One region of the Streptomyces sp. NPDC006385 genome, then DNA from elsewhere that is predicted to be linked to it. Evidence: riboswitches for the same ligand, from Rfam matches in the RefSeq annotation. Region 1 holds a riboswitch; each other region holds the start of a gene.

Region 1 (2,191 bases):
CTGCCGTGCGGCAGCGGCCCATTCCGCGGCGGCGACAAAGTTCCCGTGAACACTGCGCGCCCGTGCGCGCCCATCGGGTTGCCCGCACCAGGAAAAAGGAAAACCGGCAGCCCTGACGTCGGGGGGTCGTCGTCAGGGCCACCGGGGGATCTGCCGTGGAGGGCCTCAAGGGCCGCCAGATGTCAGGGCGTGAGACCCTTGCCGCGCAGCCATGCCAGCGGGTCGATGCCGCTCGCGCTGCCGCCGGTGTGCACTTCGAGGTGGAGGTGGGCGCCGGTCACGTTGCCGGTGGCGCCCACGCGGCCGATGACGTCGCCCGTGTTGACCTTCTGGCCGACGCTCACGCTGATCGACGACTGGTGCGCGTACCAGATCTCGGTGCCGTCGTCGAGGGTGAGGACCGTCTTGTAGCCGTACGACCCGTCCCAGCCGGCGAAGGTGATGGTGCCGGAGTGCACCGCCTTGATCAGGGTGCCGGTGGGCGCGGCGAAGTCGAGGCCGGTGTGGTAGCCGGAGGACCAGTAGGCGCCGGCCTGCCCGAAGGTCGAGGTGATGGTGTACGAGGAGGTCGGCAGCGTGTACTGCTTGGCCAGCTCAGCGAGGCGCTCGGCCTCGGCCTTCTTGCGGGCTTCCTCCTCGGCCTTGGCCTTCTCGGCGGCGGCCTTGGCCTTGGCCTCCTTCTCCGCCTTGGCGGCCGCGGCGGCGGCCTCCTTCTCGGCGGCGGCGACCGCTTCGGCGGCGGCCTTGCTCTCGATCTGCTCCTGCTGCTGCTCGACCTGGGCGATGATCCGGGCCCGCAGCGCCTCACCGGCGTCGCCGGTGCCCTGGGTGGTCTCCTCGGTCGTCGCGCCCATGGTGCTCAGCGCGGTGCCGGCGTCCTCGGCGGAGGAGTCGCCGTCGGATATGAGGGGCAGGTCCGGGATGGTGATGGCGACCGGCGGCTTGCCGCTCTGCGCGGTGGCCATGCCGCCCGCGCCGACGGCGGCTATGACGCCGACGCCGAGAACCGTGGAGCTGCGGGCGAGTCCCCCGCCGCGCTGCTTGGAGACGCGATGCCTGCCGCGTACGGGGCGAATGGTGTCCGCGGTGGGGTTCCACTCCTCGAACGGGCCCTCGTCGGTGCGGTCACGGTCGTAGCCGAAGGTGTCGGTGCTGCGCTGGCTCGGCACGAACGGGGCTTGCGTAGCAGGCCTGTTGGACGCCACGTGGGCGTACTCCTTTCCTTCCTTCTCGCCTACCGGGTTAGCTGACGGGTTCGGAGCAGGAAGGTCTCCTACGCGCGTATACCGACCGTGAGTCCACGGCGGCTTCAGCGCGATTCACCCCAGGGTGGTGGTTCCCCGGTTCCCGTACGCGGTACGGGATTCGGCGCGTGCGCACGGAGCCGCCTCTTGTGACGGCTGGGACGACCGCGCTGCGTTATCGAACGTTAATAGACGGGGGGTGCGGATTCCAAGCTGTTCCGCTTGATCGTTAACGTTTTTCGGGTGGACTTACGGGTCATGAGCGGCCCAAATCGGGCGAGTTGGCCAAGGCTCAGGAGTCGCACAATGATTGACAGTATGTCAGTTGTTATGCGGAGGGCGGTCGCCCGATCACGGTTGGTGACGGCGGTCAAGGGCGCCGTACGGCGATGAGGCCAGAAAAACACTCAGGGCCGGAACTTGATCAGTTCCGGCCCTGAGCCTTCAGTAGCGGGGACAGGATTTGAACCTGCGACCTCTGGGTTATGAGCCCAGCGAGCTACCGAGCTGCTCCACCCCGCGTCGATGAGTCCATAGTACGCCATCCGCGGGACCCGAAGCACACGCCTTTCCGCGCCCCCCTCCTGATGGGCGCCCCGTCACGGCAGCAGATGCCGGTTCGGCGCCTTGGCCCGCCCCTCGAACTCCGGCACGACCACGACGTCCACGCCCTCCCCCGCCAGCACCCCGCTCCCGTCGGCCCCCGCCACGAACGTGTCCGGCTCCCGCCAGGCCGTCACCACCCTGCGCACCCCCGCATCGAGGATCAACCGCGCACAGGGCAGGGGGCGCGACGCACGCCGCGTGCACGGCTCCAGGCTGCTGTACACCGTCGCGGCCGCCAGCCTCGGATCACCGGCGTCGATCTTCGCGAGCGCCGCCTCCTCCGCGTGCACCACGGGATCGCCGCCCTCCCGGGAGTGCCCCCGCGCCAGCTCGGTCCCGTC
Region 2 (2,191 bases), on a different contig from region 1:
CCGGACATCTATCTACTTATAGGTAAGTAGCCACCCGAGTCCGAACCAGGCAGCCGAGGCCCGACCTTGCCATGGACATGCCGCCTTGGAGCACTGCCGCCACGTCCGCCACCTCCGCAGCCTGGGCCGGCTGGGCCGCCTGGGCGACAGCGGCGCGCCGACCGCACCGCACGGCGCTCGGGGCCCACCACCTTGACGGGATCCACCCTCACGCGCATCCGCACACCCCCCTCCCCTACGACGACTCCGACGGGGCGACCCCGTACCAGCGCCCCTCGGGTACCCACAGCAGGACACACCCACGGACGATTGCCATGACAACGACGGGCACCGCATCCGAGGTTCCGTCCGCGCCGGGCACTGTTTCGAGCGCGAAGTGAGCCAGACGAGCTGGACATTGAGGCAGGACTGGCCCATCCGACCGCGCCACCCGAAGTCAGAACGAAGACCCCCTTTTCCGCTGGACACGGGAAAAACGGACTTCATGGGCGGGCAATTAAAGGCGAGTTGGAGTCATTGCCCGTTTTGCCACTTCTGTGGATGCCAGTGAGTTGAGTCACGCACGCACCGCCATCCACCTGGCCACGCACACCCCCGGCTCTCCTTGCGGCAAACGCAAGTTGAGACTTGGCGACCGCAAAGGATCAAGCGCCTTATACGCACCCGACCATGTTCAACCCGCATGACAGATGACCATGGCACTTGTTTCGGACATGTGCTCTCGCATACGTTCCCGCTCAGTCGGGCGGACGCCGAATCCTGCCGCCGCCCGAACCAGCCACCGACGTACTCACTCACGCACGGCAGGAGCGGGGGACCCAGGTAAGTCGCCGGACCCGACGCCTCGATGGCGCACGGGACCGGCTAGGGGTGAAGTCGCGCCGTCGCATGGCGACGCGGCCGGGCATCTCCCGCCCGAACCCGACAGCTCACCTCGTAGGCGCCGGAGAGGAACAGCGTCATGCCCCGAGGCAAGCACCGCCGCCCCCGCACCAACCCGCTCACCCGACGCGTCGTCGCAGCCGGAACCGGCACCGCCGCTCTCGCCCTCCCGCTCCTGAGCGCGACCAACGCCAACGCCGCACAACCGGCAAAGGCGCCCGCCGCCCTGCAGACCGCACCGCAGTCCGCGCCGTCCGCGGCGAAGGCCAAGTCCCTCACGTATACGACGAAAAAGGGCGACACGCTCTACGGCATCGCGGACAGGTACGACGCGCAGGGCGGCTGGCGACAGCTCTACAAGGACAACCGCGAGGCCATCGGCGACAACCCCCGGCTGATCCACCCGGGCCTCGACCTGAAGGTGCGGGCCACGAAGACGCCGAGCACACCGAGCAAGACGGCCGACAAGGCGTCCGCGCCCGCCAAGAAGTCCAGCGTCGCTCGCGCCACCCAGGCTTCCGCGAAGACGTACCCGAACACGCTCGACGGCTGGATTCGCGAGGCGCTGGACATCATGGCGCAAAAGGGAATTCCCGGTTCGTACGACGGCATTTACCGCAACATCATGCGCGAGTCGTCCGGCAACCCGGCCGCCATCAACAACTGGGACTCCAACGCCGTGGCGGGCACCCCCTCCAAGGGGCTCCTCCAGGTCATCGACCCGACCTTCGCGGCGTACCACGTGCCGGGCACGGTGTACGACCCCTTCGACCCGGTCGCGAACATCACGGCCGCGTGCAACTACGCGGCCGCGCGGTACGGCTCGATCGACAACGTGAACGGCCCCTACTAGACGAGGAACGGGCCGTCCGGGCTCGGACCGGCCCCTACTGAGCGAAGTCGGCCAGGCTGCCCGCGAACAGTCTCTCGAGGACGACGGCGATGCCGTCGTCCTCGTTCGAGAGGGTGATCTCGTCGGCGACCGCCTTGAGTTCGGGGTGCGCGTTGGCCATGGCGACACCGTGGGCGGCCCAGTCGAACATGGGGATGTCGTTGGGCATGTCACCGAAGGCGACGGTCTCGTGCGCGCCGAGGCCGAGATGGTCGGCGGCGAGCGCGAGACCGGTCGCCTTGGTGATGCCGCATGGCTGGAGTTCGACGGTCCCGGGCCCCGACATGGTGACGGTGGCGAGAGAACCGACCACCGCGCGCGCAGTCGCCGCCAACTCGTCGTCCGAGAGGGTCGGATGGCGCAGCAGCACCTTGCTGATCGGCTCGCACCACAGGTCGTCGCGGTGCCGGACCCGTA
Region 3 (2,191 bases), on a different contig from region 1:
TGCGAGGAGTTCCTCGGTGAGCCGGCTGCCGCGCTCGTGGACACCGGCGACGATGTCGTCCCGGATCGCGGTGCATACCGAGTGCGCCGGAATACGCATGACCGACCTCCGCCTTAATCCCCGTGAAACGTCGACGAATGACGTGTGCTGAGTGACTCTATTGCAACCGGCCGGAATTTCCGACGGCGGGCCGGAATCCATGGATATTTTTTGGACAGCCGATCGTCACGGAAACGCCGAAAGCCCCGGCTCGGTGAGCCGGGGCTTCGGGGAGCGCGGTGGGACCGTCAGATGTCGACGCCGTGCGAGCGCAGGTAGGCGACGGGATCGATGTCGGATCCGTACTCCGCCGTGGTGCGGGCCTCGAAGTGCAGGTGCGGTCCGGTGACGTTGCCGGTGGCGCCGGACACGCCTATCTGCTGGCCCGGCGTGACCGTCTGCCCCACCGAGACCCCGATGGACGACAGGTGCCCGTACTGCGTGTACGTACCGTCGTTCATCTTGATCACGATGTTGTTGCCGTACGCCCCGCCCCAGCCGGCCTCCACGACCGTGCCGGAGCCGACCGCGTGCACGGGGGTGCCGCTGGCGGCGTGGAAGTCGACGCCGGTGTGGCTGCCGGAGGACCAGACGGCGCCGCCGGACTTGTAGCCGGTGGAGACGTACGAGCCGGAGATCGGGGCGACGTAGGACAGCAGGCGCTTGCGCTCGGCCTCGCGGGCGGCACGCTCCTTGGCCTCGCGCTCCTCCTTGGCCTTCTCCGCCGCCTTCTTGCGGGCGGCCTCCTCGGCCGCCTTCTTCGCGGCGGCGGCCTCCCTGGCCGCCTGCTCCTGCGCGTCGGCCTGGGCGTCGATCTGCTCGACGATCGAGTTGTCGACGGTGATGGCGGGGATGAGGCCGGTCTGCTCCGCGGCCGGTTCGGCCGCGAGCGCGGGGGCGGCCAGGGTGCCCATGACGCCGGTGGCGGTGAGTGCGGCGACGCCGGCCGCACGGGCGGTGGTGCGCTCGAACCGGCTGGGCCGACGGTGCTTGCCGGTGGGGCGGTTCTTCCCGGTGGCGCAGGTGAACGCCATGTAGTGGCTGGTCCTTTCCTTCCCTCTCGCCTACCGGGTTAGCTGACGGGTTCGGAGCAGGAAGGTCTCCTACGGATGCCCTCGCGGCTCGCGCGGGCGTCCGATTCACCCCAGGGACGTGAGTGGGTCCCCGGCTCCCCTGGCTCGCGCCGTACGGGGACTCGGCGATGGCTGTCCGGTGCCGCGGGTGCGGCGCACTGCCTGACGGACAGCCCGGAAGACGCTAAGCGGGACAACTTTCCATCCCCAAACCGATCGTGGCTTTTGTAGCGCATCCCACAGGGCAGACAGGCAACCTCTCCCGCAATTCGGGCATAAGGGGGCCCTGGTGACTGTGTCGTCACCAGGGCCCCCTACGCGCGCGGCCGCTGCCCGGCGCCGTTCCCGTCCTCTGCTCGACCTCTCCTCGGCCTCTGCTCGGCCTCTACTCGGCTGCCACGACGGTGACTTCGCCGATACCGAGGGCCTCGACCGGCTCCCGGATCTGCGCCGCGTCTCCCACGAGGATCGTCACCAGACGGTCCACCGGGAAGGCGCTCACGGCCGCGGCGGTGGCCTCGACGGTGCCGGTCGCGGCGAGCTGCCGGTACAGCGTCGCCTGGTAGTCGTCGGGCAGGTTCTGCTCGACCTGGTCGGCCAGCGTGCTCGCCACGGCGGCGGCGGTCTCGTACTTCAGCGGCGCCACCCCGACGAGGTTCTGCACGGCGAAGTCCCGCTCGGCGTCGGTGAGCCCCTCGGCGGCGACCCCGCGCAGGACCTTCCACAGGTCGTCCAGCGCCGGACCGGTGTTCGGGGTGTCGACGGAGCCGCTGATGGCGAGCATCGCCGCGCCCGTGCCGTCCGGGGCCGAGCGCAGGACTTGCGCGAAGGCGCGCACGCCGTAGGTGTAGCCCTTCTCCTCGCGCAGGACCTTGTCCAGGCGGGAGGTGAGGGTGCCGCCCAGGCAGTACGTGCCGAGCACCTGCGCCGGCCACACGCGGTCGTGCCGGTCGGGGCCGAGGCGGCCGATCAGCAGCTGGGTCTGGACCGCCCCGGGGCGGTCCACGATGACGACGCGGCCGGTGTCGTCGGCGGTCACCGCCGGGACGGGCCGGGTCTCGGCCGTGGAGCCGGTCCAG
Region 4 (2,191 bases), on a different contig from region 1:
TGCCGTACGCACCGGCCCAGCCGGCGGAGACGACCGTGCCCGCGCCCACGGCCTTCAGCGAGGTACCGGTCGGGACGACGAAGTCCACGCCGGTGTGGTAGCCGCTGGACCACATGCTGCCCGCCACCTTGTAGGCGGTGCCGACGGCGGCACCGGCCACGGGGGCCGTGAAGCCGTTGGTGGTGCCGGTGGTCCCGGCGCTCTCGGCGGCCGTGGTCGCCTTCGACGCGGCGGACTTCGACGACTTCGACGCGGACGAGTCCGAGGACGATGACGATGACGATGACGAGGAAGGGGAGGACGACTTGGGGGTGCTCGTCGCGGCCTTCTTGCCGCCGATGGTGAGCTTCAGACCGGGGTGGATCAGCGACGGGTCGTCGCCGACGGTCTCCCGGTTGTCGGCGTAGAGCTTCTTCCAGCCGCCGCTCACGTTCTGCTCGTCGGCGATCTTCGAAAGGTAGTCGCCGGCCTTCACGGAATACGTCCGCACATCCGCCTTCTGCGTCGTCTCCTTCTTCTCGGCGGCCTTCTGACCGGCAACCGGAAGAACCTGAACGGCCTTTTCCGAAACGGACTGCGAGGGAGCGGCGTGGGCCCCGGTGGCACCGATGAACGGGAGGGCGAGAGCGGCGCCGCCGGTTCCGGCGACTGCGATGGAGCGGGTGAAGCGGGGGGGCTTCGGGCGGCGGTGCTTACCCTTCGCGGGCATGGCGAATTCCTCTCCGGCGCCTGCGAGGTGAGCTGTCGGGTGCGGGCTGGAGATGCCCGGCCGCGTCGGGGACGCGACTTGACCCCAAGCCTGTTCCGGAGACCGGAACAGGCGGTTGTACCTGTGGGTCCCCCGCTCCTGCCGTACGGGTGAGTTTGCGCGGGATCCGGGCGGCGGCAGGATTAGGCGTCCGTCCGGATTGGTGGCGAACGTAAGCGAGGAAGACGCATGGGAACAAGCGAGAGGTTCCGTCCGAATGCGTTCCTGTTGATCCCTTGCGGGAATTACCGGTCACCCTCCGTGCATTATTGGGGCGCCGCCAAACACAAAGCCCCATGAGAAGCACGTGAATTACGTGGACATGACGGGCGACACACGGTCACGAATATGACGCTCCTCACGTGACACTGCTCCACCTTCCTTCAGGCGAGAGCGAGTTGGAATGAAGGCGCCAATTCGGACAGAACTCCTAGATGCGACGCAGCCGGATAACCGTCGCATCGAGGTCGCCGCACAACCCGGTACGCAGTCCGTGATGCAGCAATACTGCACCTCTGTGAATTTCGCCCGTTTCAAGGCATTCGTACGACGCTGTCGGGTCGAGCGCGCGCAGCCGCAGCGCCGGGGCGGGCTCGCCGTAACGCTGGGCCTGGAGCCAGGCGAGGACGACCGCCTCATCCCCGAGCGCGTACTGCACCGCGCTCAGTCCGCCCGCCGGAGGCCGCAGCCGGTAGAGGTCACCGCGCTGCACCACGGGCCGGATCTCCTTGTACAGCGCCACCCACTCCCGGGCCTCGGCGAGTTCCTCCTCGCTCCACCGCGCGAGGTCGCCCCCGACCCCGAGCACTCCGGCCATGGCGCTCACGAACCGGAAGCGCAGGGAGCTGGCGCGCTGGTTGAGCATGGCGTTCGGGCTGTCGGTGACCCAGGCGGCCATGGCGCGGGCCGGGTGGATCTGACTGAAGCCGTGCTGGATGTCCAGCCGGTCCAGCGGGTCGGTGTTGTCCGAGGTCCACACCTGGTCCGTACGGCTCAGCACGCCGAGGTCGATCCGCCCGCCGCCGCCCGAGCAGGACTCGAAGGCGACGCCCGGATGGGCGGCCCGCAGCCGGTCCAGCAGGCCGTACAGCGCGCGCACATGGTCGACCCACAGCCGCTGCGGGTACGACTCCCCGGGCCAGCCGGCGTCGGTGAAGCAGCGGTTGAAGTCCCACTTCACATAGTCGATCGGGGCGCTGGAGAGGAGCCCGTCGAGCCGCTCCCAGAGGTACTCCTGGACATCCTCGCGCGCGAGGTTCAGCACGAGCTGATTGCGGAATTCCGTCCGCTTTCGACCCGTTTGATGCTGAACCCAGTCGGGATGGGTGCGATACAACTCACTGTCCGGATTGACCATTTCCGGTTCGACCCAGATGCCGAACTGCATACCGAGGGCGTGCACGTACTCCGCGAGCGGCCTGAGCCCGGACGGGAAGCGGTCGG

What was found. Region 1 has a riboswitch for cyclic di-AMP ahead of ABZ078_RS17135 (M23 family metallopeptidase). Riboswitches for the same ligand answer to the same signal wherever they lie in the genome.
Region 2: it holds a riboswitch for cyclic di-AMP, as region 1 does, so the genes downstream of both, ABZ078_RS06600 (transglycosylase SLT domain-containing protein) here and ABZ078_RS17135 (M23 family metallopeptidase) in region 1, are expected to answer to the same signal.
Region 3: it holds a riboswitch for cyclic di-AMP, as region 1 does, so the genes downstream of both, ABZ078_RS14260 (M23 family metallopeptidase) here and ABZ078_RS17135 (M23 family metallopeptidase) in region 1, are expected to answer to the same signal.
Region 4: it holds a riboswitch for cyclic di-AMP, as region 1 does, so the genes downstream of both, ABZ078_RS26465 (LysM peptidoglycan-binding domain-containing M23 family metallopeptidase) here and ABZ078_RS17135 (M23 family metallopeptidase) in region 1, are expected to answer to the same signal.

The regions. Positions count from the first base shown of each region.
Region 1 is NZ_JBEXQG010000018.1:144,819-147,009, reverse strand. It holds gene ABZ078_RS17135 (M23 family metallopeptidase) at 183-1,205, opposite strand; cyclic di-AMP (ydaO/yuaA leader) riboswitch at 1,217-1,381, opposite strand; tRNA gene ABZ078_RS17130 (tRNA-Met) at 1,693-1,766, opposite strand; gene ABZ078_RS17125 (dihydrofolate reductase family protein) at 1,844-2,191, opposite strand, start outside.
Region 2 is NZ_JBEXQG010000006.1:97,948-100,138, forward strand. It holds cyclic di-AMP (ydaO/yuaA leader) riboswitch at 782-956, shown strand; gene ABZ078_RS06600 (transglycosylase SLT domain-containing protein) at 962-1,735, shown strand; gene ABZ078_RS06605 (HAD family hydrolase) at 1,770-2,191, opposite strand, start outside.
Region 3 is NZ_JBEXQG010000014.1:148,108-150,298, forward strand. It holds gene ABZ078_RS14255 (GntR family transcriptional regulator) at 1-99, opposite strand, end outside; gene ABZ078_RS14260 (M23 family metallopeptidase) at 288-1,073, opposite strand; cyclic di-AMP (ydaO/yuaA leader) riboswitch at 1,086-1,250, opposite strand; gene ABZ078_RS14265 (pitrilysin family protein) at 1,498-2,191, opposite strand, start outside.
Region 4 is NZ_JBEXQG010000039.1:6,948-9,138, reverse strand. It holds gene ABZ078_RS26465 (LysM peptidoglycan-binding domain-containing M23 family metallopeptidase) at 1-709, opposite strand, end outside; cyclic di-AMP (ydaO/yuaA leader) riboswitch at 714-908, opposite strand; gene ABZ078_RS26460 (alpha-galactosidase) at 1,179-2,191, opposite strand, start outside.